DNA from 2 places in the Pseudomonas sp. SDO5591_S426 genome. Region 2 is predicted to be linked to the other one. Evidence: predicted binding sites of a transcription regulator. Region 2 holds the regulator's gene; the other holds the start of a gene.
What was found. Region 2 encodes FliA, which starts transcription of late flagellar genes. Its sites were predicted from a motif close to CTAAAGTTTNNNNNNNNNNNGCCGNTAA; they were not measured.
Positions count from the first base shown of each region.

Region 1 (15,501 bases), on a different contig from region 2:
GGTCACGGTCACTTTGCCCCACTCGGTCAGCAGGCCCGGGTGGTGACCTTCGGCCTCGGAGATTTCACCGACGGCGTTGGTGAACGCCAGGGCGTGCTTGAAATTCTTGAACAGGAAGACTTTTTCCAGCTGCATGATGCTGTCGCGAACTTCGATGTTCCAGTCCGGGATCTGCTTGATCAGGATCGGCAATTCTTCGTCGCTGACTTGTGGGGCATCGGCGCGGCAGGCTTCGCAATGGGCTTGGGTGAGTGCGGTCATGATGTGTTCCTGAAATCGAATGTTAGGAGATCAGCCGTCAGAATTTATTGAGAGGTGTACCACGCTAACGCAAAGCGTCGGTTCCTGACAGGCTCACTTGATTCTAAAAGCTGCGGATCAGGCGGCTTTTGGTTTGGGCGGAAATTTCGGTGCGTGCAGACCCATCTGCATCGCTTGCTTGACCATGCCCATGATGTCTTCGTGGGCGAGGTCGAACAGGCGCTTGAGGTTCGGCAGTACGAAATACAGCGGCTGCAGAATGTCGATGCGGTAAGGCGTACGCATGCATTCCAGCGGATCGAACGCCTGATGCTCAGGCTCGTCCGACAGGCAGTAAACGGTTTCTTTAGGCGAGGACAGGATGCCGCCGCCGTAGATGCGCTGGCCTTGCGGGGTGTCGACCAGGCCGAATTCGATGGTCATCCAGTACAGGCGCGCCAGATACACGCGTTCTTCCTTCGAAGCCTGTAGGCCGAGCTTGCCGTAGGTGTGGGTAAATTCGGCAAACCATGGGTTGGTCAGCAGCGGACAGTGGCCAAAAATCTCGTGGAAAATGTCCGGCTCTTGCAGGTAATCCAGCTCTTCGCGGGTACGAATAAAGGTTGCCACTGGAAACTGCTTGCTGGCGAGCAATTCAAAAAAGGTCTGGAAGGGGATCAGCGCCGGTACGCGGGCGACCTGCCAACCGGTGGTTTCACCGAGGACCTTGTTGATCTCGCCCAGTTGCGGAATGCGGTCGTGGGGCAGACCGAGTTTTTCGATACCGTCCAGATATTCCTGGCACGCACGCCCTTCGATCACTTTCAGTTGGCGAGTGATCAGCGTGTTCCACACCGCGTGTTCTTCAGCGGTGTAGTCGATAAAACCTTGCGCATCGGGCTCGCGAGCCACGTATTGCGTCTGCTTCATGCTGCTCTCCTGCTAGGGGATTCGTTCTTGTTATGTGCTGCTATGGACCCAGAAATAACCCATGAATTGCGCAATGGCAGCAGGTGATGAGTGCTCCGTGTAGGAAAATTCTCCAATAATCGTAAAGTTTCCGTTACGTTTTTGCCGTTGTCGCGCAGATGTTGAGATTGGCGGGTGGGAAAAGTGCTCCACCTGTCACATAATCTTGACGACTATCTGAGTGCTTCAGCAGAAATTTTCCTGCAATGGGCCTCATTCACTTCTGTTCGGGCCTTTATATGCGTATCAAAGTCCACTGCCAGAACCGCATCGGCATCCTGCGTGACATTCTCAATCTGTTGGTGGAGTACGGCATCAACGTCGCTCGCGGTGAGGTGGGCGGAGAGCATGGCAATGCGATCTATCTGCACTGTCCGAACCTGATCAACATCCAGTTCCAGGCCTTGCGTCCGAAGTTCGAGGCGATTGCCGGGGTGTTTGGCGTCAAGCGTGTAGGGCTGATGCCCAGCGAGCGTCGGCACATGGAGCTCAATGCGTTGCTCGGCGCCCTGGAGTTTCCGGTGCTGTCGATCGATATGGGTGGCTCCATCGTGGCGGCCAACCGTGCGGCGGCGCAGTTGCTCGGTGTGCGGGTGGACGAGGTGCCGGGGATTCCGTTGTCGCGCTATGCCGAAGATTTCGATTTGCCGGAACTGGTGCGCGCCAACAAATCGCGGATCAACGGATTGCGGGTCAAGGTCAAGGGCGATGTGTTCCTGGCCGACATCGCGCCGCTGCAATCGGAGCACGACGACAGCGAAGCGATGGCCGGTGCCGTACTGACATTGCACCGCGCAGACCGCGTCGGCGAACGCATCTATAACGTGCGCAAGCAGGAATTGCGTGGCTTCGACAGCATCTTCCAAAGCTCCAAAGTGATGGCGGCGGTGGTGCGCGAAGCCCGGCGCATGGCGCCACTCGATGCACCGCTATTAATAGAAGGCGAAACCGGCACCGGCAAAGAGTTGTTGGCGCGCGCCTGTCATCTGGCCAGCCCACGTGGGCAATCGCCGTTGATGGCGCTCAATTGCGCAGGGCTGCCGGAGTCCATGGCCGAGACCGAACTGTTCGGCTACGGCCCGGGTGCTTTCGAAGGAGCGCGGGCCGAGGGCAAGCTCGGGCTGCTGGAATTGACGGCGGGTGGTACGCTGTTTCTCGATGGCGTCGGGGAAATGAGCCCGCGCTTGCAGGTGAAACTGCTGCGCTTCCTGCAGGACGGTTGCTTCCGTCGGGTAGGCAGCGATGAAGAGGTCTACCTCGATGTGCGGGTGATCTGCGCGACTCAGGTTGACCTGTCCGAACTGTGCGCGCGCGGCGAGTTTCGTCAGGACCTTTATCACCGCCTGAACGTGCTGTCGCTGCACATCCCGCCGCTGCGCGAATGCCTCGACGGTTTGCCGCCGTTGGTGGAGCACTTCCTCGATCAGGCCAGTCGGCAGATCGGTTGCCCGCTGCCGAAACTGGCCCCGGCGGCAATGGACCGGCTCAGTCACTATCATTGGCCTGGCAACGTCCGGCAGTTGGAAAACGTGCTGTTCCAGGCCGTTTCCCTGTGCGACGGCGGAACAGTCAAGGCCGAGCATATTCGCTTGCCGGACTATGGCGTGCGTCAGCCGCTTGGCGATTTTTCGCTGGAGGGCGGGCTGGACGAAATTGTCGGGCGCTTCGAGAAAGCCGTGCTGGAGCGCTTGTATTCCGAGCATCCGAGCAGTCGGCAACTGGGCAAGCGGTTGGGGGTTTCGCATACAACCATTGCCAACAAGTTGCGGGATTATGAGGTGGGCAAAGACATTTCCTGAAGATCAAAAGATCGCAGCCTTCGGCAGCTCTTACAGGTTGAACGCCAATCCCCTGTAGGAGCTTGCCGAAGGCTGCGATCTTTTGATCCGTTGCCGCGAAGCGGCATAACACCGCCGGTTTTTCGTCTTCACTACTTTCCAACATTCCCCTCAACATCCCTCAAGCCCTTTGTTTACCGGCCCCCGCGCCGCCAAAAACAAGTTGGTCTGCAAATTGCTTATGCCTCGTCAGTACAGCAGTGGGCGGCAAACGTCCGGCAGGCAGAGGAAAGATTGTGGACAAGTACCTTTATGTGGCAATGACCGGCGCCAGCCAGAATGCACTGGCGCAAAAGGCTCATGCCAACAACCTCGCGAACATCTCCACCAACGGCTTCCAGAAAGACCTGGAGCAGGCGCGTTCGATGCCAGTGTTCGGCGACAGCTTTCCGGCGCGTGCGTTTGCCATGTCCGAGCGCCCGGCCACCGACTTCTCTCCCGGCTCTCTGGTGCAAACCGGTCGCGATCTCGATGTCGCCGTGCAGGGCAATGGCTGGCTGGCGGTGCAGAATCCCGATGGCGGCGAAAGCTATGTGCGGACCGGCAGTCTGGTGGTTGACGCCCTTGGTGTGTTGCGCGCCGGCAACGGCATGCCGGTGATTGGCAATGGCGGTCCAATCGCCGTGCCGCCCGAGCAGCAGATCGAAGTCGGTGAAGACGGCACCATCAGCATTCGTGCGATGGGCGAAGGTCCTCGCGTGATGGCGGAAGTCGACCGCATCAAACTGGTCAACCCGGACATCAAGAACATGACCAAGGGCCTGGACGGTTCGATCCACACCAAGGACGGCCAACCGGCGCAAGCCGATGCCAACGTCAAACTGGTGTCCGGTTTCCTTGAGTCGAGCAACGTCAACGCCGTGGACGAGATGACCTCGGTGCTGGCCTTGTCGAAGCAGTTCGAGCTGCACATCAAGATGATGAACACCGCCAAAGAAGACGACCAGGCCATGGCTCGGGTCTTGCAGATCAGCTAATTATCAGAACGTCGCGCCGTAAAACAGGCGCACGAGGAGAATCGAATGCTTCCGGCTCTATGGGTTGCCAAAACCGGTCTGTCCGCCCAGGACACCAACCTGACCACCATTTCCAACAACCTGGCCAACGTGTCGACCACGGGTTTCAAACGTGACCGTGCCGAGTTCCAGGACTTGCTCTACCAGATCAAACGCCAGCCAGGCGCCCAGTCGACCCAGGACAGCGAACTGCCGTCGGGCCTGCAATTGGGTACCGGTGTGCGCATTGTCGGCACCCAGAAAAACTTCAACGCCGGCAGCCTGCAAACCACCGAGCAGCCGCTGGACATGGCCATCGACGGTCGCGGTTTCTTCCAGATCCTGCAACCGGACGGCACCACGTCCTACACCCGTGACGGCACTTTCCACCTGGACTCCAACGGCCAGATCGTCAACGCCAGCGGCTTCGCCCTGGAACCGGCGATTGTCATCCCGAACGACGCCCAGACCTTCACCGTCGGCAAGGACGGCACCGTGTCCATCACCGTGGCCGGCAACCCGGCTTCCCAGGTGATCGGCAACCTGCAAACCGCTGACTTCATCAACCCGGCCGGCCTGCAAGCGGTGGGTAACAACCTGTTCCTGGAAACCGCCGCCAGTGGTGCGCCGCAAGTCGGCACCCCGGGCCTGGCCGGTTTCGGTACCACGCTGCAGAACACCCTGGAAACGTCCAACGTCAGCACCGTTGAAGAGATGGTCAACATGATCACCACTCAGCGCGCCTACGAGATGAACTCTAAGGTGATCTCCACCGCCGACCAGATGCTCTCGTTCGTAACGCAGAATCTGTAATCAAGTCTATGAGGCGGCCATGCGGTCGCCTGCAACACCGTGAGGTAAGGGTCATGAATCGCTTCGTTTCTGTTCTGGCATTGAGTGGGATCACCGTGCTCGCCGGCTGTGTCGGTCCGACACCCAAGCCCAATGATCCTTACTATGCCCCGGTGTTGCCGCGCACGCCGCTGCCGGCTGCCGCGAATAACGGTTCGATTTATCAGGCCGGTTTCGAGCAGAACCTCTATGGCGACCGCAAGGCGTTCCGGGTCGGTGACATCATCACCATCACCCTGAACGAGAAGACCCAGGCGAGCAAAAACGCCAACTCGCAAATCGGCAAGAACAGCAAGGCCAGCATCGGTCTGAGCTCGCTGTTCGGCTCTACCCCGAACACCAACAACCCGTTTGGCAGTGGCGACCTGAGCCTGGATGCCAGCTATGAAGGCGACCGCGCGACCAAGGGCGACAGCAAGGCCGCGCAGGGCAACACCCTGACCGGCTCGATCACCGTGACCGTGGCTGACGTGTTGCCCAACGGCATCATCGCGGTACGTGGCGAGAAGTGGATGACACTCAACACCGGCGACGAACTGGTGCGGATTGCCGGGCTGGTTCGCGCCGACGATATCTCCACCGATAACACTGTGCCGTCGACCCGTGTCGCCGATGCGCGCATCACCTACTCGGGCACCGGTTCGTTTGCCGATGCGAGTCAGCCAGGCTGGTTCGACCGTTTCTTCCTCAGCCCGCTGTTCCCTTTCTAGGTGGCTTTCCAGTTGAGCATGTTGAACTTCAGAAGTCTCATCGTTGCCGCTCTGATGCTGTCGGCAGCCTTCAACGTTCAAGCCGAGCGGCTGAAGGACATCGCCAGCATTTCCGGCGTGCGTTCCAACCAGTTGATCGGTTACGGCCTGGTGGTCGGGCTTAACGGTACCGGCGACCAGACGACGCAAACCCCGTTCACCCTGCAGACCTTCAACAACATGCTCTCGCAGTTCGGCATCAAGGTGCCGCCGGGTTCGGGCAACGTGCAGTTGAAGAACGTCGCGGCGGTGTCGATCAGTGCCGATCTGCCAGCGTTCGCCAAGCCGGGTCAGCAGGTCGACATCACCGTTTCGTCGATCGGTAATTCCAAGAGCCTGCGCGGCGGCACGTTGCTGCTGACACCGCTTAAGGGTATCGACGGCAACGTCTACGCCATCGCCCAGGGCAACCTGGTGGTCGGCGGTTTTGACGCCGAAGGTCGCGACGGTTCGAAGATCACCGTCAACGTTCCGTCAGCCGGTCGCATCCCTGGCGGTGCGTCGGTTGAGCGTGCGGTGCCGAGCGGATTCAACCAGGGCAACAGCCTGACGCTGAACCTCAACCGCTCCGACTTCACCACCGCCAAGCGCATCGTCGACAAGATCAACGACATGCTCGGCCCTGGTGTGGCGCAGGCTATTGATGGCGGCTCGATTCGCGTCACCGCGCCGCTTGATCCGAGCCAGCGTGTCGACTACCTGTCGATCCTCGAAAACCTCGAAATCGATCCGGGTCAGGCGGTGGCGAAAGTCATCATCAACTCGCGCACCGGCACCATCGTGATCGGCCAGAACGTCAAGGTTTCCCCGGCCGCCGTCACCCACGGCAGCCTGACCGTGACCATCACTGAAGACCCGATCGTCAGCCAGCCCGGCCCTCTGTCCAATGGTCAGACGGCGGTCGTGCCGCGCTCGCGGGTCAACGCCCAGCAGGAAGCCAAGCCGATGTTCAAATTCGGTCCGGGCACCACCCTCGACGAAATCGTCCGTGCGGTGAACCAGGTCGGCGCGGCGCCGGGTGACTTGATGGCCATCCTCGAAGCACTGAAACAGGCCGGCGCCTTGCAAGCCGACCTGATCGTGATCTAAGGGCGGCGATCATATGGACATGTTCAAGAGTGGTCGGGTCAGCAGCAGCGATTCGGGTGCGTTCTCCGACCTGAACCGGCTGAATCAGCTCAAGGTCGGCGACAAGAACAGCGACGCGAACATGCGCAAGGTGGCGCAGGAATTCGAATCGCTGTTCCTTGGCGAAATGCTCAAGTCCATGCGCTCGGCCACCGAAGCGCTGGGCAAGGACAATCCGCTCAACACCGCAGAAGCCAAGCAATACCAGGAAATGTACGACCAGCAGTTGGCCGTTTCCATGTCCCGCGAGGGTGGGGGTATCGGCCTGGCCGACGTGCTGATGCGCCAGATGTCGAAGAACAAACCGCTGGCGCCGGGTGAGGCAGCAACCTTGTCTGCCGCCAAGCAGGAGGCCGCGAAAGCCGCTGCGCAAACACCAATCGCGGCGGGCACGGTGGCAATCAACGGGCCGCTGTCGCGGGTCAACGGCGAGCGTCCGTTGTGGGCTTCGCGTTCGGTCAAGGCGCCGACAGGCGAGGGCGCGCATCACAATGACATGGCGCTGATCAATCAGCGGCGCCTGGCATTGCCACCGAAACTGGCCGATCGCTTGCTGGCAGGCCTGGTGCCTTCCGCCACGACGACACCTGCGGCGGTCAACAAGACTCAACTGCCGGAGCGCGTAGCAACCAGCGGTGCCGGGCCTTTGTACAACGGCGACTGGCTGGCGAATGCGCAAGCGGCGTCGAGCGGTTCCCTGCAGATTCATGGTCGCGCCATCGCACAAATTCCTTTGGCTCCGGCGAAGAAAGCCTTCAGTTCCGCCGACGAATTCGTCAACACCATGCTGCCCATGGCCAAGGAAGCGGCCGATCGCATTGGCGTCGATCCGCGCTACCTGGTGGCCCAGGCCGCACTGGAAACCGGATGGGGCAAGTCGGTCATGCGCGCGCAGGATGGCAGCAGCAGCCACAACCTGTTCGGCATCAAGGCCAGCAGTAACTGGCAAGGCAATTCGGCACGGGCGATCACCAGCGAATTCAGGAATGGCGAGATGGTCAAGGAGACGGCCGAGTTCCGTTCCTATGACTCTTACAAGGACAGTTTCCACGACCTTGTTACTTTGCTGCAGACCAATAATCGCTATCAAGATGTGCTGAAGTCGGCCGATAACCCAGAACAGTTTGTACGCGAGTTGCAGAAGGCCGGTTATGCAACCGACCCGGACTACGCAAGCAAGATTTCGCAGATAGCCAAGCAGATGACGAGTTACCAGAACTACGCTGCGGCGGGCGTTTCCACCACGCCTTTATAGGCACTAAGGATCAAGGTCTGAACCATGAGTTTACTCAACATCGGAATGTCGGGTTTGTCCGCTAGCCACGCATCGTTGGTGACTACCGGTAATAACATTTCCAACGTCGATACCGTCGGGTACTCGCGCCAGCAAACTGTGCAGAACAGCAAGAATTCTATTCAGTATGGCAATGTGTTCATCGGCACCGGCACCACGCTGGCCGATGTGCGTCGGGTGTACAACAGCTACCTCGATGCACAGTTGCAGACCACCACTTCGCTCAACAGCGATGCGCAGGCTTATCTGGGGCAGGCCACCCAGGTCGACAAGTTGCTGTCCGACAGCGGCACCGGTGTGACCAAGACCCTGCAATCGTTCTTCGCGTCGTTGCAGACCCTGGCCGGCAACTCCAACGACAACGCCGCGCGCCAGGCATTGCTGACCAATGCCCAGGGTTTGAGCAGTCGCTTCAACTCGATCTCGCAGCAGCTGTCGCAGCAAAACACCTACATCAACGACCAGTTGGGTTCGATGGCCGATCAGGTCAACAAACTGGCGTCGACCGTGGCGGCGTACAACAAGAAGATCGCTGAAGTCAGCGGCTCGGGCGGTACCCCCAACGAACTGCTGGACCAGCGCAACGAAACCATTCGCCAGCTCAACGAGCTGGTCGGCACGCAGGTGACCGAGACCGAGGGGCGAATAGATATCTACCTGGGCAGTGGCCAGCCGCTGGTGGTCGGCGACGTCGTCAACAAACTGCGTGTGGCGCCGGACCCGGCCGATCCGACCCGTTCCTCGATCATCATGGATCGCAACGGCTCTTCAGTCGACATCACCAGCGTGATGAGCGGTGGCGAGATGGGCGGCCTGGTGCGTTATCGCAATGAAGTGCTTGCACCTGCGGTCAATGGCTTGGGTCGTATCGCCATGGTCGTGGCCGATCAGGTCAACAAGCAGTTGGGCCAGGGCCTGGATCAGAACGGCAACTTCGGCGCGGCGCTGTTCAACAACATCAACAGCTTGAAAGCCATCAGCGAGCGCAGCATCGCCAACGCTGGCAACAACCCGGCATCCGGCAACCTGAATGTCACCATCAAGGACACCAGCAAGCTGGCGGCCAGTGATTATCAGGTGACCATTACCGCGACGGGCTACAACGTGCGTCGCCTGTCGGATAACACCGACATGGGCAACTTTGCATTCGCTACACCGCCTGCCGCTGATCCGGTCATCGATGGCTTCAGCCTGAGCATCAATTCGGGCACCGTGGCCGCCGGCGATTCGTTCAAGATCACCCCGACCCGTAGCTCCGCCGCCGACATGACCACGGTCATGACCGACACCAAGACCCTGGCCACGTCCGCTCCGCTGACGTCCACCAAGGCCTCGGGCAATGACGGCACCGGTGCGGTGAGCCAGCCGAGTTTGAAAACTACTCTGGATATTTACGATCCGGTGCAGCGCCTGGAAGTGCAGACGGCGGTCAAGGCTTCGATGCCGGTTCGCATGCTGATGACCAGCGCTACCGCCTATGAAGTGTTCGACTCCAAGGGCACCAGTATCGGCACCGGCAGCATCGTGCCCGGCCAGAACAACGACCTGAACATTGCCGTGCCTTACACCGATGCCGGTGGCAACGCCAAAACGTTCAATGTGGCGATGACCGTCAGCGGCAGCCCTGCTTCCGGTGACAGTTTCAATATTTCCATGACGGCGGCCGACAGCACCGACAACCGCAATGCCCAGTCGCTGCTCGCGCTGCAAACCAAGGCTACTATCGGCGCCAGCGCCACCAGCCCGGGCGTGAGTTTTACCGAAGCCTATGGTGGTCTGGTAACGACTGTTGGTTCCCTGACCAAGCAAGCCCAGCTGGATGGCACGGCCACCGACACCATCCTGACCGGTGCGCGAAATGCCCGTGACTCGCTGTCGGGCGTCGACCTCGATGAAGAGGCGGGCAACCTGACCAAGTACCAGCAGTACTACACGGCCTCTTCGCAGATCATCAAGACTGCGCAGGAAATTTTCAGCACTCTGATCAATGCCCTTTAAGGAGCCGTAGAACATGCGTATTTCTACAGCACAGTATTACGCCACGACGGCTGCCAACTATTCTCGCAACCTCAACAATGTGATGAAGTCGGCCGAGCAGGCCAGCAGCGGCGACAAGCTCGTGACCGCGTCGGATGATCCGGTCGGCGCGGCCCGCTTGCTGCAACTCGAACAGCAAAAAGCCATGCTGGGTCAGTACTCCAGCAACATCAACGCGTTGAACACCGCTCAGGCACAGGAAGAAAGCGTGCTGGACAGCATCAACACCGTGCTGCAAAAAGTCAGTGAGTTGGCAGTGCGCGCCGGCGGTGCATCGTTGAACGATGACGACCGCAAATCCATCGGAGCGGAAGTCGCCCAGGCGGAAGAGCAACTGCTGAACCTGATGAACAGCAAGGACGCCAACGGCCGATACATCTTTTCCGGCGCCAGCAGTAACACGCAGCCTTTTGTGCGCAACAGCGACGGCACCTATAGCTATCAAGGTGACCAGACCCAGCTGGAGCTGAAAATTGGCGATTCGATGTCGCTGGGCCTGAACGATACCGGTTGGGATGTTTTCCAGCAGGCGATCAACGCCGCACGCAGCACGACCACCATGACCGCGCCAGCGGTGGATGACGGGCGCGTATCCTTGACCCAAGGACTGGTGAATTCCGGCCCGGCGTTCGATGCCAGCTTCCGCAACGGACAGCCTTACACCCTGGCGTTCACCAGCAGTACGCAGTTTGTGATCACGGATGCCTTGGGTAATGACGTGACCGCCGAGGCGACGGGTGGAGGCAAATTCGATCCGAACAACAAGGACGGTTCTGACATCAGTTTCCGTGGTGTGAGTTTTGCGCTGGATATCTCGTTCCAGGCATCCGACAACCCAGCCAATGCGGATGCGGTCATCGCCGGCCACAGTTTCCAGTTGGCAGCCAAGCCAGACAGCTTCGTCAGCACGCGTTCGCCGGGCAACACGACGGCGGCGGTGATCAGTCAGACGTCGGTGACCAACGCTGCCGATTACAAAAGCTTTTTCCCTGAAGGCGGGGCAGTCCTGAAGTTCACCGGGCCCGGGACCTTCGAGCTGTACGCCCGCCCGATGACCAGCAGCAGTACTCCGGTAACCACCGGAACCGTGACGGCTGGCGTGGCAACAGCGGCCGGTGTCAGCTTTACCCTCGGTGGCGCCACCCCTCCTGTCGCAGGTGATCAGTTCGATATTACGGTCAACACACACCAGACCCAGAACGTACTCGATACGGTCAGTCAGTTACGTCAGGCACTTGAAATTCCTACATCAGGCAACCCGGCCGCGCAGCGCAATCTGGACAGCGTAATCGCTTCTTCCATTGCCAACTTGGGCAACGCCAAGAACCAGGTTGACCTGGCGCGTGGTGCAATCGGTGCCCGGGGCAACGTAATGGACATGCAGCGTGATTCGATTCAGAGCACGGACCTGATCAACACCTCTTCGCAGTCTTCGATCAGGGATGCCGATCCGGCAGAAGTGCTGACGCGCCTGACCTTGCAACAGACGATGCTGCAGGCTGCGCAACTGGCGTTCGCCAAGGTTTCCCAGTTGAGCCTGTTCAACAAGCTTTGAGTCGGTCTTGACCGCTCGCGGCCAGCCCCTGTCATAGGGGGCTGGCTTTTTTTTTTGCATTTTTTTTTATGATGCACGGTGGGGCGGGGCGGGGATCCGGACCACAAAATCAAATAAAGCAGTGATCTCTGAGTGACCCGTCAGTCAAAACGCGCATCTTCACTGTATCCTGTCTGCGGGCGGTGAAGGTGGCGGGCTGTTCAAGGCGTTTGCTTGAGCTCCGACGATGCCAGGCCCTGACTGTAGACGCCCTCGATTCAGCGAGCGGCGATGTTCAGCTGTTTATTATTGGGAAGCCATAATGATTGGCATAAAAAATATAGCGAGTTACGTGCCGACAGCCGGGGTTGATAACTACGCCCAGGGTGCAAAGTTCGACAAGGACGAAACCTTTATCCTTGGCAAGATCGGCTCGGCATTTTTGCCGCGCATGGATGCCGATCAGGAAACTTCCGATCTGTGTGTCGAAGCCGCCAATGCGCTGTTCGCCGCCAGTCCTGAACTCAAGCGTGAAGCCATCGATTGCCTGATCGTCGTCACTCAGAACGGTGACGAAGAAGGATTGCCGCACACCGCCGCAATCGTTCAGGACAAATTGGGCCTGCCGACCCACGTCGCCGCTTTCGATATTTCCCTGGGCTGTTCCGGCTACGTCTACGGCATCTATGCGATCAAAGGCTTCATGGAAGCGGCAGGGCTGAAAAACGGCCTGCTGATTACCGCCGACCCGTATTCGAAGATCGTTGACCCTGAAGACCGCAACACCACCATGCTGTTTGGTGATGCCGCCACCGCTACCTGGATGGGCGAAAACGCGGTCTGGCAACTGGGCAAATCGAAGTTCGGCACCGACGGTTCCGGTGCACCGCACCTGAAAGTCACTGACGGTGTGTTCTTCATGAATGGCCGTCAGGTCTTCAACTTTGCACTGTTGAAAGTCCCGGCGCATTTGCATGAGCTGCTGGACGAGTCGAATCTGCAAGCCGGCGATATCGATGCCTTCTGCATTCACCAGGGCAGTGCGGCCATCGTCGATGCCGTGGCGCGCCGCTTCGAAGAAGGTGAGCCGGAGAAGTTCGTCAAGGACATGCTCGAAACCGGCAACACGGTTTCCTCGAGCATTCCGCTGCTGCTGCAGAACCACGTGTTCGATTCCAAATGGACCCGTGTCGCCATCAGCGGCTTTGGCGTAGGCCTGTCATGGGGTTCGGCGATTCTCTATCGCGGCTGATCGACCCAATATCCGCTGCATAAAAAAACGCCCGGAAACGTAAGTATCCGGGCGTTTTGCGTTTTTCTGGCGCCGATTTTCTGTCTCTAAAGCCTTGAAAATAAAGGGCTGGCAAGCTGCCACTAAAAAATTCGAAAAAACCCCTCAAGCAAAGCCACCTCACGACGATAACTATTACGTAGGTTCTCTAGGCCACACCCGGCGGTTGCCAGGGCCGGAAGCCGCAGTATCCATCCAACGAGGATTTCGTCATGGCTTTAACCGTAAACACCAACATTGCGTCGATCACTACTCAGGTTAACCTGAACAAAGCCGGCAGCTCCCTGGCCACTTCCATGCAGCGCCTGTCTTCCGGCCTGCGTATCAACAGCGCTAAAGACGACGCTGCCGGTCTGCAAATCGCTAACCGTTTGACCAGCCAAATCAACGGCCTGGGCCAAGCGGTAAAAAACGTGAACGACGGTATCTCCATCGCTCAAACCGCTGAAGGCGCGATGCAGGCTTCGACCGACATCCTGCAAAAAATGCGTACCCTGGCTCTGTCCTCGGCAACCGGCTCCCTGAGCGCTGATGACCGTAAATCGAACAACGACGAATACCAGGCTCTGACTTCGGAACTGTCCCGTATCTCGCAAACCACTACTTTCGGCGGCCAGAAGCTGCTGGACGGTTCGTTCGGTACCAAGGCTATCCAAGTAGGCGCCAACGCCAACGAAACCATCAACGTTAGCTTGGAAAACGTTGCGGCAAACCAGATCGGTTCGCAGCAAATCAAGAGCGCCGCAATTGTTCCAGCCGCAGGTGGTTTGGTTGCTGGTGTGATTAACGTCACCGGTAACGGCCAGACTGCAACAGTCAACTACGGTCTGGGGGCTTCGGCGAAAGACATCGCCACCGGCTTGAACGGTTCCATCGGCGGTCTGAGTGCCACTGCTAGCACTGAAGTGAAATTGGGTGTTACCGGTGCCGGCCCATCGAACTTCAAGTTGGCCGTTGGCACCAGCGGTGCAGTTGACTTCGTCGGTGTGACTGACCTGGCTAGCCTGGCTGACCAACTGAAATCCAACGCTGCCAAACTGGGTATCAGCGTTAACTACGATTCGGTTAACTCCAGCCTGACAGTGAAGTCCGATTCGGGTGAAAACCTGTCCTTCTCGGCTGCTGACGCCGCTGCTCAAGCCGCTATCACCGTTAGCGCCAAAAATGGTGCTGGTGCATTCGCTGGTGCTACTGCTTTGGGTGCTGCTGCTATCGTAGTCAACGGCGCAGTCCAGCTTGATTCCGCCAAAGGCTATTCCCTGGCCGGTGCTGGTGTGGCTGCCGTGTTCGGTGCCGCTACTGTTTCTGCTACCAAGAAAACCATCTCTCAGACCGACGTTACCAACATCGACAACGCTCAGAACGCTCTGGCTGTTATCGACAAGGCCATCGGCACCATCGACGGCGTTCGTTCGGGTCTGGGTGCTACCCAAAACCGTCTGACCACCACTGCTGACAACCTGCAGAACATCCAGAAGAACTCCACCGCTGCTCGTTCCACCGTGCAGGACGTGGACTTCGCTGCTGAAACTGCAGAGCTGACCAAGCAACAAACACTGCAATCGGCTTCGACTGCCATCCTGTCGCAAGCTAACCAGCTGCCATCCGCTGTACTGAAGCTGCTTCAGTAATTTCAGAGTTTGGTAAATGACGGAGGGGCGCGTTTACGTGCCCTTTTGTCTTTTCCGTGATGAGGAGATTGGACATGGATATGAGCGTCAAGTTGAACCAGTCTTATCCACCGGTTGCGCCACAAAGCCAACCTGCACCGGTTGAGCCGGTCAGTCGGCCGAAGGTTGAAGCTGTTGCCCAGGCAGCGACAGAACCCAAGCGCGACGAACTGGAAAAAGCGGTAACCGATATTCGCGAGTTTGTTCAAGCAAGCCAGCGCAAGCTGGACTTTTCCATTGATGATTCCACCGGACGGGTTGTGGTCAAGGTCATCGCCACCGACAGCGGTGACGTGATTCGTCAGATCCCTTCGGAAACTGCATTAAAACTGGCGCAAAGCCTGAGCCAAGCTAGCAGCCTGTTGTTTGACGACAAGGTCTGAGCTGGCATGAATTTTGTTGCTGTCTGCGATTGACGTGCATTCTGTCAGGAAAGCGGCAGCCACTGGATAAGGAGAAAGACGATGGCGGGTTCAACGGTTAGCGGTATTGGTTCGAACATCGATACCCAGGCGATTGTGAAGTCTCTGGTTGATGCCGAGCGCGTGCCGAAGCAAACGCAGATCAACACTCAGTCGTTGAAAGCAACCACCACGCTGTCGTCGATCGGCAAGATCCAGGCGGCGCTGGATGCGTTTCGTGGTGCGCTGACCAACATGAACACCGGTACTACTTTTACCGGGCTGACTGGCACATCCTCGGATGAAAAAGTTGCCACCATGACCGCGGGCAACGGCGCCTCTACCGGCAGCTTCAAGTTGGTGGTCTCTCAGTTGGCCAGCGCCTCGAAACTGTCGACCAAGACCTTTGTCGGTGGCGCGTCGTCGGTGGTAAACAGCGGTTCCTCGCCGACCACCCTGACGATTTCACAGTCGGGCAAGAAGTACGATCTGAGTGTGCCAGC
Region 1 is NZ_JBSVXD010000080.1:9,234-24,734, forward strand. Features, by position in the region: gene ACW9JC_RS16770 (4a-hydroxytetrahydrobiopterin dehydratase) at 1-261, opposite strand, end outside; gene phhA (phenylalanine 4-monooxygenase) at 379-1,170, opposite strand; gene ACW9JC_RS16780 (sigma-54-dependent transcriptional regulator) at 1,449-3,008, shown strand; gene ACW9JC_RS16785 (flagellar basal body rod protein FlgF) at 3,284-4,024, shown strand; gene flgG (flagellar basal-body rod protein FlgG) at 4,070-4,855, shown strand; gene flgH (flagellar basal body L-ring protein FlgH) at 4,909-5,604, shown strand; gene ACW9JC_RS16800 (flagellar basal body P-ring protein FlgI) at 5,623-6,732, shown strand; gene flgJ (flagellar assembly peptidoglycan hydrolase FlgJ) at 6,746-8,026, shown strand; gene flgK (flagellar hook-associated protein FlgK) at 8,051-10,063, shown strand; gene ACW9JC_RS16815 (flagellar hook-associated protein 3) at 10,077-11,657, shown strand; gene ACW9JC_RS16820 (ketoacyl-ACP synthase III) at 11,959-12,888, shown strand; gene ACW9JC_RS16825 (flagellin N-terminal helical domain-containing protein) at 13,140-14,558, shown strand; gene ACW9JC_RS16830 (flagellar protein FlaG) at 14,633-14,980, shown strand; gene fliD (flagellar filament capping protein FliD) at 15,062-15,501, shown strand, end outside.
Region 1: ACW9JC_RS16825 (flagellin N-terminal helical domain-containing protein) is a predicted target of FliA. The motif match lies at 13,032-13,059, and genes of this name have one in related genera.

Region 2 (15,501 bases):
CCACCCAGATCAACGAACAGACCTTGAGCTTCCTGCCGCGCCTGTTGGTCATGCTGGTGACGCTGATCGTGGCCGGGCCATGGCTTGTGCAGACCTTCATGGAATACATCCTGCAGTTGTATGGCAGTATTCCGCAGGTCATTGGTTAAGCCATGTCGTCGCTGCTGCAACTGACCGATACCCAGATCAGCACCTGGGTGGCGACGTTCATGTTGCCGCTGTTTCGCGTCGGCGCGCTGCTGATGGTCATGCCGGTGTTCGGCACCTCCCTCGTGCCCAAGCGCATACGGCTTTATTTCGCGATCGCCATCACGGTGGTCATCGCACCCAACCTGCCGCCCATGCCGCCAGTCAATGCGCTGGACTTGAGCGGACTGCTGCTGATTGCCGAGCAGATCCTCGTCGGCGCGATCCTCGGTTTCTCCTTGCAGTTGTTCTTCCAGGCGTTCGTGGTGGCGGGGCAGATTGTCGCGATCCAGATGGGCATGGGTTTCGCCTCGATGGTCGACCCCACCAACGGCGTGTCGGTGGCGGTGATCGGGCAGTTCTTCACCATGCTGGTGACGCTGATGTTCCTGGCGATGAACGGCCATCTGGTGGTATTCGAAGTGCTCACTGAAAGCTTCACCACGCTGCCGGTCGGTAGCGGCTTGATGGTCAATCACTACTGGGAAGTGGCCGGCAAGCTTGGTTGGGTACTCGGTGCAGCGCTGTTGCTGGTGCTGCCGGCGATCACCGCGCTGCTGGTGGTCAACATCGCCTTTGGCGTGATGACCCGGGCCGCGCCGCAACTGAACATTTTCTCCATCGGCTTCCCGCTGACCCTGGTGCTCGGGCTGTTTATCGTCTGGGTCGGGCTGGCGGACATTCTCAATCAGTATCAACCGCTGGCCACCGAGGCCTTGCAGTTTTTACGCGAACTGGCACAGGCGCGCTGAGTCATGTCTGAAAGCGAAAGCGGTCAGGACAAAACAGAAGACCCCACGGAGAAAAAGAAAAAAGACGCCCGTGAGAAGGGTGAGATCGCCCGTTCCAAGGAACTCAACACCCTGGCGATCATGCTTGCCGGGGCTGCTGCATTGCTGATATTCGGCGGAGCGCTGGCCGAGGAAATGATGGACCTGATGCGCCTGAACTTTTCGCTGTCGCGAGAGGTGGTGCTGGACCAGCGTTCCATGGGCACCTATCTGCTGCACTCGGGGCAAATCGCCTTGCTGGCGATTCAACCGGTGATGATCACCCTGTTGCTGGCCGCGTTGATCGGCCCGATTTCCCTCGGTGGCTGGCTGTTCTCCGCCGGCACCATGGCCCCCAAGTTCAGCCGCATGAACCCCGGTGCCGGGCTTAAACGCATGTTCTCGGCCAAAGCCATTGCCGAGCTGCTCAAGGCGCTGGCGAAGTTTTTCATCGTGCTGTTCGTGGCCCTGCTGGTGTTGTCGGCAGACATTGACGACCTCCTGCGCATCGCCCATGAGCCGCTGGACCGGGCGATCATCCACAGCCTGCAAGTGGTTGGCTGGAGCACCCTTTGGATGGCCTGCGGCTTGATCATCATCGCCGCCGTGGACGTGCCGATCCAGCTCTGGGAAAGCATCAAGAAACTGAAAATGACCAAGCAGGAAGTGCGCGACGAGCACAAGGATCAGGAAGGTCGACCTGAAGTCAAACAACGCATTCGCCAGTTGCAGCGCGAAATGTCCCAGCGGCGGATGATGGCAGCGATCCCCGACGCCGACGTGGTCATCACCAACCCGACCCACTACGCCGTAGCCCTCAAGTACGACCCTGACAAGAGCGGCGCACCGATGCTGATCGCCAAGGGCAGCGATTTCCTGGCGCTGAAGATTCGCGAGATCGCGGCGGCTAACGAGATTTTGCTGCTGGAATCGCCGGCGCTGGCGCGGTCGATTTATTACTCGACGGAGTTGGAGCAGGAAATTCCGGGTGGGCTGTATCTCGCGGTGGCGCAGGTGTTGGCCTACGTTTATCAGATTCGGCAGTACCGGGCGGGCAAAGGCAAACGGCCGGATCCGTTGAAGGATGATCTGCCGATTCCGCCAGATTTGCGGCGGGATTCTTAAAGTAGAGTTACTGTGGTTTTAGCTCAATCGCTTCTTGCACTTTGCCAGGGGATAGATCTGGCGATTTTAGCCATTGCGAATATGTAAGACTTTTTCTGGGTGGAAATTAATGCTTTTTCCTTTTTTTACATGATGGGTCTGTGTTCTAAAAAAAGTGTCTATGTCGCTGTATGGATCATCTGGGTAGTGTTGGCGAGAATAATTAAATTGTTCAAGAATATCCTGCGGGTCGTTGTTCGCCACCACAATGCCTTTATAGCCTTTTACGGGTTTTCTAGTCAGGTGTGAAAATTCTGCTGCGAATGAGTTGCGGCCGCCCTCGGCGGAATGGCAAGCCAAAATTCTAATGTTTTCGTATTTTTCAAAGTCGTAGTTTTTCTGCAGTAGTTCGGTGTGAAGCTCTTCAGGGGTTAACTGTCGATCTTTGAAGACAATTTTCGAGGGCTTGCTTGATATGCCTGGCTCGCCATGAGCTTTAATGTTGAGGCGTGTATTGCCCTTGTAGTTATCAATAAAAGTGAACGCTGCGTCGTCGATCATTCGAATCTCTTGCATGTACCCATTCCTTGGTGCTTTTGCTGCTGTAAGTGCTCGCCGCGATGAAGGAGAGGATGTAAAGATTTTCGAGAGTGGCATATGGCCGTTTTGATCATAAAAGTTGACCGGGTCCGCGAGGCAATACGCATACGGATTCAAACCGCCATTTCCAAACGGACTCAAACTATCCGGGCTATTAAATCGCATCAAAACCGGATTAAACGCCCGATACCCATTCCCCAATAAGTAACAACCGGTCACTGGGTCCGCCCGCTCACCATTGAATCCCAACAAACTGGTTAATCCGCTTTCGCCCCGGCGATGTCCGTAGGGCGAGTAGGCGATGAGGTGTCGCAGATCGGCTTTAAGAGTCTGCAGTACCGAACACTGCAGATCGGTAGCCAGCAGTGTGCTTTCGACTGCATCGTGCTGACGATTCTGTTGCGCCAGCAGCAAGTTGTCTTTCTGAAAAATGGAGTACCCGATAACCCCCTGAATCTCTGTACTCAGGCGACTTTTACAATAAAAGCGCTGGTGCGCTGTTGCACCTGCCAGAAATTGGCTGATCAGACGATCCAGCGGGTCGTAGCCATAGCGGCTGAGCAGGATTGGTTGTGAGGAAGCCATGGAGCCTACTCCAGATTCTCGGGGAGCTTGAGTATCGGCGGATTCTTGCCGGCTCGGTACTATCAGAACTGATAGGTTCGGTGCGCTGTATGGCTCGATCAGTTACAAGTCTGGACACCGCTAACCCTGTAGGAGCGAGCTTGCTCGCGATAGCGGTGGGTAAGCCAACGTACGTACTCGCTGTGCCGACGTCATCGCGAGCAGGCTCGCTCCTACAGAGATCTCCACAGGCCCCACAGACCACCGCTGCATCCTCAAATCCAAAAGTTGGAAGGCTTCTTGCAATAGCCGCCCCGAGCCTGCTTCAGGCGTCAAAAGTTTGCTTCAAAGGAACGGGGAATACCGGTGGATCGCTCTCAGTTAATCAACAGTGCCCGCACGAACATGGCAGACCTCAGTCGAGGCAATCTGGGCGTGCCGCTGTTGCTGCTGGTCATGTTGGCAATGATGATGTTGCCGATTCCGCCGTTCCTGCTCGATGTGTTTTTCACCTTCAACATTGCCCTGTCCATCGTAGTGCTGCTGGTCTGCGTGTACGCCTTGCGGCCGCTGGATTTCGCGGTGTTTCCGACCATTCTGCTGGTGGCGACGTTGCTGCGGCTGGCGTTGAACGTCGCTTCCACGCGGGTGGTGATGCTACACGGTCAGGACGGCCACGCCGCTGCCGGTAAGGTGATCCAGGCCTTCGGTGAGGTGGTGATCGGCGGTAACTACGTAGTGGGTATAGTGGTTTTCGCGATTTTGATGATCATCAACTTCGTCGTGGTGACCAAGGGTGCCGGGCGGATTTCTGAGGTGAGCGCGCGTTTCACCCTCGATGCAATGCCCGGCAAACAAATGGCCATCGACGCCGACCTCAACGCCGGCCTGATCGACCAGAACCAGGCCAAGTCCCGTCGTTCGGAAGTGGCCCAGGAAGCTGAGTTCTACGGTTCCATGGACGGTGCCAGCAAGTTCGTGCGCGGTGACGCCATCGCCGGTTTGCTGATTCTGTTCATCAACCTGATCGGCGGCATGGCCGTTGGTATCTTCCAGCACAACATGAGCTTTGCCGACGCCGGCAAGGTGTACGCCTTGCTGACCATTGGTGACGGTTTGGTGGCGCAATTGCCATCACTGCTGTTGTCCACTGCCGCCGCGATCATGGTGACCCGTGCTTCCGGTTCGGAAGACATGGGCAAGCAGATCAATCGCCAGATGTTTGCCTCGCCAAAAGCGTTGGCCGTTTCGGCGGGTTTGATGGCGGTGATGGGCCTTGTGCCTGGCATGCCGCACTTCTCGTTCCTGAGCATGGCGGCGCTGGCGGCTGGCGGCGCGTACCTGTTCTGGCGCAAGCAGAACATCGTCAAGGTCCAGGCCCTGCAAGAGGTCAAGCGTCAGCAGGAACTGTTGCCATCGCCGGCCCGCGCCCAGGAAACCAAGGAGCTGGGCTGGGATGACGTGACGCCGATCGACATGATTGGCCTGGAAGTGGGTTATCGCCTGATTCCGCTGGTGGACCGCAACCAGGGCGGGCAATTGCTGGCGCGGATCAAGGGCGTGCGCAAGAAGCTGTCCCAGGACCTGGGCTTCCTGATGCCGACCGTGCACATCCGCGACAACCTCGACCTGGCGCCGAGTGCCTATCGCCTGACCCTGATGGGCGTGATCCTCGCCGAGGCGGAGATTTACCCGGATCGCGAACTGGCGATCAACCCTGGGCAGGTCTACGGCACGCTCAACGGCATTACCGCCAAAGATCCGGCTTTCGGCCTGGAGGCGGTGTGGATCGAAATCAGCCAGCGTGCCCAGGCGCAATCGCTTGGCTATACCGTGGTCGATGCCAGTACGGTGGTGGCCACCCACTTGAACCAGATTCTGTACAAGCACTCCAGTGAGCTGATCGGCCACGAGGAAGTGCAGCAACTCATGCAATTGCTGGCGAAAAACTCGCCGAAACTGGCCGAAGAGCTGGTGCCGGGTGTGCTGTCGCTGTCGCAACTGCTCAAGGTTCTGCAAGCGCTGTTGGCTGAACAGGTGCCGGTGCGCGACATTCGCAGCATTGCCGAAGCCATCGCTAACAACGCTTCCAAGAGTCAAGATACCGCCGCATTGGTGGCTGCGGTGCGCGTCGGCGTAAGCCGCGCAATCGTGCAAAGCATTGTAGGCACTGACTCCGAGCTGCCAGTGATCACACTGGAGCCAAGGTTGGAACAAATATTGCTCAATAGTCTGCAGAAGGCAGGACAAGGCTCGGAAGAGGGTGTTTTGCTGGAGCCAAGCATGGCAGAGAAGCTGCAGCGTTCGTTGATCGATGCAGCGCAACGTCAGGAGATGCAAGGTCAACCGGTGATCCTGCTGGTGGCCGGTCCGGTTCGCGCGATGCTCTCGCGTTTTGGCCGACTGGCAGTCCCGGGGCTGCATGTGCTGGCCTACCAGGAAATACCCGACAACAAGCAAGTGACCATCGTTGCGACAGTAGGGCCCAACGGCTGAGGTAGTGGTTTATGCAAGTTAAGCGTTTTTTCGCCGCCGATATGCGTCAGGCCATGAAACTGGTTCGTGATGAGCTGGGCGCCGATGCCGCCATTATTGGGAACCGCCGGATCGCCGGTGGTGTCGAGCTGACGGCTGCCCTGGATTACAAGCTGTCGGCGCTGGCTCCGCGCGTTCCGAACATGGAACTCGAAGACGAGCTGCGCAAGACCCAGTCGCGGATCGTCACCGCCCAGGCCGAATTGAGCCTGCGCAGCGAAGGCGAGAGCGACAACGCCACCAATCGCCAGTTGTTCGCCGGCCTGCCATTGACCGCCGCCGAACCGCTCATCGAGCCGACTTACGCCGAGCCACGTCGTCCGGCGCCAGCACCGACCGCTGCAGCGGCTGTCGACTCGCGTGCATTCGACTCGATGCGTTTCGAGCTCAACAGCTTGCGCGAACTGATGGAAGTCCAGCTCGGCTCTTTGGCGTGGAATCAGCTGCAAGGCAGCCGTCCGGCCCAGGCCAACCTGTGGCGTCGCCTGCAACGCATCGGCCTGTCCGGTCCGTTGTCGCGCGACTTGCTGGCGATGATTACCGATATCGAAGAACCTCGTCAGGCCTGGCGCATGCTGCTCGCGCACCTGGCGCGGATGATTGCTACTCCGGAAGTCGAGCCGCTGGAAGAGGGTGGAGTGATTGCCATGGTCGGCCCCGCCGGCATGGGCAAGACCACCACCCTGGCCAAGCTGGCTGCCCGCTACGTGCTCAAGTACGGCGCGCAAAACATCGCGTTGGTGAGCATGGACAGCTACCGTATTGGTGCCCAGGAGCAGCTCAAGACCCTTGGTCGGATTCTCAATGTGTCGGTGACCCATGTCGATCCGGGCCAATCGCTGGTGCAGGCGTTGGAACCACTGCTGCGCAAACGCGTCGTACTGATCGATACCGCCGGCCTGCAAGCCAGTGATCCGGCGCTGCGCATGCAGCTCGAAAGCCTGGCCGGGCGTGGCATCCGTTCCAAAAATTATCTGGTCCTGGCAACCACCAGCCAGAAGCAGGTTCTGACGGCCGCTTATCACAGTTACAAGCGCTGCGGGCTAGCTGGCTGCATCCTGACTAAACTGGATGAAACGGCGAGTCTGGGCGAGGTGTTGAGCCTGGCCATCAGCCATGAATTGCCGGTGGCCTACCTGACCGACGGCCCGCGGATTCCGGATGATTTGCATCTGCCGCGCCGTCATCAACTGGTCAGTCGCGCCGTTAGCGTGCAAATGCAGGAAGAGCCCAGCGAAGAAGCCATGGCTGACATGTTCGCTGATATCTACCACAGCCCCACCAAGCAGGTAGGCTGAGGTAACAATGAATAGTTTTTGTACCTACATCGATGGTCTGCCATGCATTGTTCCGTTTGCGAACGCGCAGCCAGTAATGTGGCCTCCGTCTATGCAAGACAAGGTAAAGAAATAACATGGGCAGCATGCATCCCGTACAGGTGATCGCGGTGACCGGCGGCAAAGGTGGCGTCGGGAAAACTAACGTGTCAGTGAACTTGTCCCTGGCTTTGGCTGAGCTTGGCCGGCGCGTCATGCTGCTGGACGCCGACCTGGGACTGGCGAACGTCGACGTTCTGCTGGGGCTGACACCCAAACGTACCCTGGCCGACGTGATCGAAGGCCGCTGCGAGCTGCGCGACGTCCTGTTGCAGGGCCCCGGCGGCATCCGCATCGTTCCGGCCGCGTCCGGCACCCAGAGCATGGTTCATTTGAGCCCGGCGCAGCACGCCGGCCTGATCCAGGCCTTCAGCGACATCGGCGACAACCTCGACGTGCTGGTGATCGACACCGCTGCGGGTATTGGTGACTCGGTAGTCAGTTTCGTTCGCGCGGCCCAGGAAGTGTTGCTGGTGGTCTGCGACGAGCCGACTTCGATCACCGACGCCTACGCGCTGATCAAACTGCTTAACCGCGACTACGGCATGAACCGCTTCCGCGTCCTGGCCAACATGGCCCAGAGCCCGCAGGAAGGGCGCAACCTGTTCGCCAAGTTGACCAAAGTCACGGATCGCTTCCTCGACGTCGCCCTGCAATACGTCGGCGCCGTGCCTTACGACGAAAGCGTGCGCAAGGCTGTGCAGAAACAACGTGCCGTCTACGAAGCCTTCCCGCGCTCCAAGTGCTCGCTGGCGTTCAAGGCGATCGCACAGAAGGTCGACACCTGGCCGCTGCCTGCCAACCCGCGCGGGCATCTGGAATTCTTCGTCGAGCGCCTCGTGCAACAAACGGCAGGACCGGTTCTATGACAGCCAGCGGCTACAACCTCTACAAGAAGTCGGCACGCGATGCGCAGTACGAGCTGATCGAGCGTTATGCGCCGCTGGTCAAACGCATTGCCTATCACTTGCTGGCGCGTCTGCCGGCCAGTGTCCAGGTCGAAGATTTGATCCAGGCCGGGATGATCGGCCTGCTGGAAGTCTCCACCAAATACGACGCTAGCAAAGGCGCGAGTTTCGAGACGTACGCGGGCATCCGCATCCGCGGCGCCATGCTCGATGAAGTGCGCAAGGGGGACTGGGCGCCACGTTCGGTCCACCGCAATACCCGCATGGTCAGCGATGCCATTCGCTCGATTGAAGCTAAAACCGGCCGTGACGCTAAAGATCACGAAGTTGCGGCCGAACTCCAATTGAGTCTCGACGATTATTACGGGATTTTGAACGACACCCTGGGCAGCCGGTTATTCAGTTTCGACGATCTGTTGCAGGACGGCGAACACGAAGGGCTGCACGAGGATGGCGCGAGTGCTCATCTCGAGCCGTCACGCGATCTGGAAGATGAACGCTTCCAGGCGGCGCTGGCGGACGCGATTGCCAATTTGCCGGAGCGTGAGCGACTGGTGTTGGCGCTGTACTACGACGAAGAGTTGAATCTCAAGGAAATCGGTGAGGTCCTGGGAGTCAGCGAGTCTCGGGTCAGCCAGTTACACAGCCAGTGCGCGGCCCGTTTGCGGGGGCGTTTGGGAGAGTGGCGAGCGCGCTGAAGGCAGTGTGGGGGCACTGTGACGTGGCTGGTGGGGTGATGAACCGCGCCGGTCTCGATCCGCTGTACTCCAGACAGTCATCGAGTGTTTTGCCAGATTGATTGAAATGGCGCGCCCAGGTGCTGGGCGCGTTTTAGTCTGCTTGGAGGTCGAATTGGACAAGAACATGAAAATCCTCATCGTTGATGACTTCTCAACGATGCGGCGGATCATAAAAAACCTGTTGCGTGACCTTGGGTTCACCAACACGGTCGAGGCCGACGATGGCACTACCGCCATTCCGGTTCTCAACAGCGGGAGCATCGACTTTCTGGTAACGGACTGGAACATGCCTGGCATGACCGGTATCGATCTGCTGCGCCACGTGCGTGCCGATGAAAAGCTCAAGCACCTGCCGGTGCTGATGGTGACCGCTGAAGCCAAGCGCGAGCAGATCATCGAAGCGGCCCAGGCCGGTGTAAACGGCTATGTGGTCAAACCCTTCACGGCCCAGGCGTTGAAAGAAAAAATCGAGAAGATTTTCGAACGCATCGGTTGAACTGCGCCACGGGGGAGCTATGGGGCATAACGAATCTTCGCAGGGCGATTTTGAATCGACCCTGAAAAAACACGCCGTCGAACTGGTCGAGAGCCTTGAAAAGGGCAAGTTCGGCGATGCTGTGCAATTGATCCATGAGCTCAACCAGACCCGTGACCGCGGCCTGTATCAGGAAGTGGGCAAGCTCACCCGCGAGCTGCATAGCGCGATCGTCAATTTCCAGATTGACCCGCACATGCCGCAAGCCGAGGAAGTGTCACAGATCACCGACGCCACCGAGCGTCTGGGTTATGTGGTCAAGCTGACCGAGGCCGCGGCCAACCGCACCATGGATCTGGTGGAAAACGCCACGCCGCTGGTCAACAGCCTGGCTGACGAAGCCCAGGCCTTGAGCACCGATTGGGGACGCTTCATGCGTCGCGAAGTCGGGGCTGAAGAGTTCCGCGAGCTGGCCCGTCGCGTCGACGGATTCCTGGCGCGCAGCAGCACTGACAACCGCGCCGTGTCGACCAACCTCAACGATATTCTGCTTGCCCAGGATTATCAGGACCTCACAGGTCAAGTGATCAAGCGAGTGACCCAACTGGTCACCGAAGTTGAGAGCAACCTGCTCAAGCTCGTGCTTATGGCCAGTCAGGTGGACCGCTTTGCGGGCATCGAACATGACCGTGAAGCGATGCTTGCAGAAAAAGATCCACAAAAACATCTCTCTCAGGGTGAAGGTCCGCAGATTCATGCCGATAAAAGAGAAGACGTTGTGTCCGGTCAGGACGATGTGGACGATTTGTTATCCAGCCTTGGATTTTAGGTTTTTAGACCTGTTCTGTTAGGAGCACACCATTAATGAGCTTCGGCGCCGATGAAGAGATCCTTCAGGATTTCCTGGTTGAGGCCGGCGAGATTCTAGAGCAACTGTCCGAGCAACTGGTCGAGCTGGAAAGCCGTCCGGATGATGCGGATTTGCTCAATGCAATTTTTCGCGGTTTTCACACTGTAAAAGGGGGCGCCGGCTTCCTCCAGCTCAACGAGCTGGTGGAGTGCTGTCACATCGCCGAGAACGTGTTCGACATCCTGCGCAAGGGTGAACGTCGCGTCGACTCGGAATTGATGGACGTGGTTCTCGAAGCACTGGACGCGGTGAACAGCATGTTCAGCGAAGTCCGCGAGCGCAGCCCGATCACGGCTGCCACGCCTGAATTGCTCGCCGCATTGGCCCGACTGGCCGAGCCGCAAACAGCGGACGAGGCGGCGCCTGCGCCTGTCGCCGAAGTGGTTGAAGAACCTGTCGCCGAAAGCGAATCGGGTGACATCACCGACAATGAATTCGAACAACTGCTGGACTCGCTGAACGCCGTCAAGGCTCAGGCCGAGGCACCGGCGGCTGCTCCAGCGCCTGCCAGCGATGCCGCTGCCAGCGACGAAATCACCGATGCCGAGTTCGAGTCGTTGCTCGACCAGCTACACGGCAAAGGCCAGTTCGCCGTCGATGCAGTGGCACCTGCTGCCCCTGCGGCGCCGCAAGCGCCGAAGGCCGCGGGCGACAGCTCCGACATTACTGACGACGAATTCGAAGCACTGCTCGACCAGTTGCACGGCAAAGGTAACTTTGCCGTCGATGCGCTGGAATCGGCCATCGCTTCGGTGCCGACGCCAGCCGCGCCAGCCGCTGCTGCAGCCGGTAGCGACCTGATCAGCGATCACGAATTCGAATCGCTGCTCGACGAATTGCACGGCAAAGGCAAGTTCACTGAAGTGGGCGCGACGGCTGGAACGGCAACCGGCGCCAGCGCCTCGGTTGCAGCACCTGTCGCCAAGGCTGCGGCGCCGAAACCGGTAGCCAAGGCACCCGAGCCGAAAGCCGAAACACCGACGCCTGCCGCCGCTGCTGCACCGGCTCCGGCCCGTGCCCCGGCCGCGCCACCGGCGGAAAAACCGGCCAGCGAAGCCGAGACCACCGTGCGGGTCGATACCGCGCGTCTCGACGAAATCATGAACATGGTCGGCGAGTTGGTGCTGGTGCGTAACCGCCTGGTCCGCCTCGGTGCCAACAGCGCCGATGAAGCCATGTCCAAGGCTGTGTCGAACCTCGACGTGGTCACGGCCGACCTGCAAACCGCGGTCATGAAGACCCGGATGCAACCGATCAAGAAAGTCTTCGGGCGCTTCCCGCGTCTGGTTCGCGACCTTGCTCGCCAGCTCAAGAAAGAGATCAACCTGGAACTGGTCGGCGAAGAAACCGACCTCGACAAGAACCTCGTCGAGGCCCTGGCCGACCCGCTGGTCCACTTGGTGCGCAACGCGGTCGACCACGGTATCGAGTCGCCGGAAGAACGCGAAGCTTCGGGCAAGGCCCGCGGCGGCAAAGTGATCCTCGCGGCAGAGCAGGAAGGCGACCATATCCTGCTGTCGATCTCCGATGACGGCAAAGGCATGGACCCGAATGTCCTGCGTTCCATCGCGGTGAAACGCGGTGTGATGGACAAGGACGCGGCCGATCGCCTGAGCGATACCGAGTGCTACAACCTGATCTTCGCCCCGGGCTTCTCGACCAAGACCGAGATCTCCGACGTGTCGGGTCGTGGCGTGGGCATGGACGTGGTGAAAACCAAGATTTCCCAGCTCAACGGTTCGATCAACATTTTCTCGGCCAAGGGTCAGGGATCGAAGATCGTCATCAAGGTGCCGTTGACCCTGGCGATCATGCCGACGCTGATGGTCATGCTCGGCAACCAGGCGTTTGCGTTCCCGCTGGTGAACGTCAACGAGATCTTCCACCTCGACCTGTCGACCACCAACGTGGTGGATGGCCAGGAAGTGGTGATCGTGCGGGACAAGGCGCTGCCGTTGTTCTACCTCAAGCGCTGGCTGGTCAGCTCCGCCGCTCACGAAGAGCAGCGCGAAGGCCATGTGGTGATCCTTTCGGTGGGCACCCAGCGGATCGGCTTCGTCGTCGATCAACTGGTGGGCCAGGAAGAAGTGGTCATCAAGCCATTGGGCAAAATGCTCCAGGGAACCCCGGGCATGTCGGGCGCCACCATCACCGGTGACGGTCGCATCGCGCTGATTCTCGATGTTCCGAGCATGCTCAAGCGTTACGCCGCACGGCGTATTTGATTCTGGTGGAGCGGGGCGACTGAGCCTCGCTCCGTCTAACGGAGTGTTTATGGCAGTCAAAGTCCTGGTGGTGGATGATTCGGGGTTTTTCCGCCGCCGCGTCTCGGAAATTCTTTCAGCGGATTCGAATATCCAGGTCGTCGGTACGGCGACCAACGGAAAAGAGGCGATCGATCAGGCCCTGGCCCTCAAGCCAGACGTGATCACCATGGACTACGAGATGCCGATGATGGACGGCATCACGGCAGTGCGGCACATCATGCAGCGCTGCCCGACCCCGGTCTTGATGTTTTCCTCGCTGACCCACGAAGGCGCCCGGGTGACCCTGGATGCGCTGGACGCCGGCGCGGTGGACTTCCTGCCGAAGAATTTCGAAGACATCTCGCGCAACCCCGAGAAGGTCAAGCAACTGCTGTGCGAGAAGATTCTCAGCATCGCGCGCAGCAACCGTCGTGTCAGTTCTTACAGTGCTCCGGCTCCTGTGGCCGCACCCGCTCCGACGCCAATGCCTTCGAGCATCGGCAGTTACGGCAGCAGCGCGCCCGCACGTCCGGCACCCGCACCGATTCCGGCACGTGCCCACGCGGCTACGCCGTCGTCGCCCGCGCCGAAACGCAAAGCCTACAAACTGGTCGCCATCGGTACATCCACTGGCGGTCCGGTTGCCCTGCAACGGGTACTGACCCAATTGCCGGCCAACTTCCCGGCACCGCTCGTGCTGATCCAGCACATGCCGGCCGCGTTTACCAAAGCGTTCGCCGAACGCCTGGACAAGCTCTGCCGCATCAGCGTCAAGGAAGCCGAGGATGGCGACATCCTGCGTCCGGGCCTGGCGTTGCTCGCGCCGGGTGGCAAGCAAATGATGATCGACGGCCGTGGCGCGGTGAAAATCCTGCCGGGTGACGAACGTCTCAATTACAAACCGTGCGTGGACATCACCTTCGGTTCGGCGGCCAAGTCCTACGGTGACAAAGTTCTGGCGGTCGTCTTGACCGGCATGGGCGCCGACGGTCGCGAAGGCGCGCGTTTGCTCAAGCAGGGCGGCAGTTCGATCTGGGCTCAGGATGAAGCCAGCTGCGTGATCTACGGCATGCCAATGGCGATCGTCAAAGCCGAGCTCGCCGACGCGGTGTACAGCCTGGACGACATTGGCCGGCACATCGTCGAGGCATGTATCTGATGGATGTTCTAAGCCTTATCGGCATCATCATGGCGTTCGTCGCCATCATCGGCGGCAACTACCTCGAAGGCGGGCACCTCGGTGCGCTGGCCAACGGCCCGGCAGCCTTGATCGTACTCGGCGGCACCATCGGCGCAGCGCTGCTGCAGTCGCCGATGAGCGCTTTCAAGCGCGCCATGCAGATCCTGGCGTGGATCCTGTTTCCGCCACGCGTCGACTTGGCCGGCGGCATCGATCGCGTCGTCAACTGGAGCCTGACCGCGCGCAAGGAAGGCTTGCTCGGCCTGGAAGGCATTGCCGACGCCGAACCCGACAGCTACTCGCGTAAAGGCCTGCAACTGCTGGTGGACGGTGCCGAACCGGAAGCGATCCGCAGCATCCTGGAAGTGGATTTCTACACCCAGGAAAGCCGCGACATCGAAGCCGCCAAAGTCTTCGAAAGCATGGGCGGCTATGCGCCGACCATCGGCATCATCGGTGCGGTGATGGGCCTGATTCACGTCATGGGCAACCTCGGTGATCCGTCGCAACTGGGTAACGGCATCGCCGTGGCCTTCGTCGCCACCATCTACGGTGTGGCCAGTGCCAACCTGGTGCTGCTGCCGATTGCCGCCAAGCTCAAATCCGTTGCATTGCGTCAGTCCCGTTATCGCGAAATGTTGCTGGAAGGCATCCTGTCGATCGCCGAAGGTGAAAACCCACGCTCCATCGAGTTGAAGCTGCAAGGCTTCATGGATTAAGGGAATAACCTCATGGCACGTCGTCGCCAGCATGATGAACACGTCAATCACGAACGCTGGCTGGTGTCCTACGCGGACTTCATCACCTTGCTGTTCGCGTTCTTCGTGGTCATGTACTCGATTTCTTCGATCAACGAAGGCAAGTACAAGATCATTTCCGAAGCGCTGATCGGGGTCTTCACCGATACCGACAGCGCCCTCAAGCCGATTCCGATCGGCGAAGAGCGACCGAAGACCGTGACCCCGGCCAAGCCGCTGGTCAAGGACAGCGAGCAAGTCGATGCCGGGGTTGCCGGCGCGAGCGATCCGCTGAAAAGCATCGCCGACGACATCAGTGCGGCGTTCGGCGATCTGATCCAATCCAACCAGATGACCGTGCGCGGCAACGAGTTGTGGGTCGAGATCGAACTCAACTCCAGCCTGTTGTTCGGCAGCGGCGACGCGATGCCCAGCGACATCGCGTTCAACATCATCGACAAGGTCGCGGTGATCCTGAAGCCGTTCGACAACCCGATCCACGTCGAAGGTTTTACTGACGATCAACCAATTCGTACCTCGCAGTACCCGACCAACTGGGAGCTGTCGTCGGCCCGTTCGGCGAGCATCGTGCGCATGCTGGCGATGCAAGGGGTGAACCCGGGTCGCCTGGCGTCGGTGGGTTACGGTGAATTCCAGCCCGTGGCCAATAACGCTACCGCTGAGGGCCGGGCGCGCAACCGTCGTGTGGTGCTGGTGGTGTCACGCAATCTCGATGTACGCCGCAGCCTGACCGGCACCGGAACCGCCCATGCGCAACCGGATGCCGCGTTGAAGCGTGCTGGCACACAAACTGCACCGACCCCGGTCAAGTCGCCGGTACGAGAGAGCGCCGTCAATTCTCCGTCACCCGCATTAACACGTTGAGCTATTTCTCGGTCGATCGATTTGGCCGGGAGGAACAATCCGAATGAGAGTCTGGGCAGTCGCCAATCAAAAGGGTGGTGTCGGTAAAACCACTTCCTCCATCGCTTTAGCCGGTTTGCTGGCCGAGGCGGGCAAGCGCGTGGTCGTGGTCGATCTGGACCCCCACGGCTCGATGACCAGCTATTTCGGTTACGACCCCGACAGCCTGGAACACAGCAACTACGACCTGTTTCTGCACAAGGGCAGCGTGCCGCAGGGCTTGCCGGGTCAGTTGCTGCTGTCGAC
Region 2 is NZ_JBSVXD010000026.1:18,850-34,350, forward strand. Features, by position in the region: gene fliQ (flagellar biosynthesis protein FliQ) at 1-149, shown strand, start outside; gene fliR (flagellar biosynthetic protein FliR) at 153-938, shown strand; gene flhB (flagellar biosynthesis protein FlhB) at 942-2,081, shown strand; gene ACW9JC_RS08305 (RHS repeat-associated core domain-containing protein) at 2,148-3,245, opposite strand; gene flhA (flagellar biosynthesis protein FlhA) at 3,591-5,720, shown strand; gene flhF (flagellar biosynthesis protein FlhF) at 5,732-7,057, shown strand; gene fleN (flagellar synthesis regulator FleN) at 7,174-8,004, shown strand; gene fliA (RNA polymerase sigma factor FliA) at 8,001-8,741, shown strand; gene ACW9JC_RS08330 (chemotaxis response regulator CheY) at 8,908-9,279, shown strand; gene ACW9JC_RS08335 (protein phosphatase CheZ) at 9,299-10,087, shown strand; gene ACW9JC_RS08340 (chemotaxis protein CheA) at 10,123-12,393, shown strand; gene ACW9JC_RS08345 (protein-glutamate methylesterase/protein-glutamine glutaminase) at 12,443-13,573, shown strand; gene ACW9JC_RS08350 (flagellar motor protein) at 13,573-14,313, shown strand; gene motD (flagellar motor protein MotD) at 14,326-15,216, shown strand; gene ACW9JC_RS08360 (ParA family protein) at 15,260-15,501, shown strand, end outside.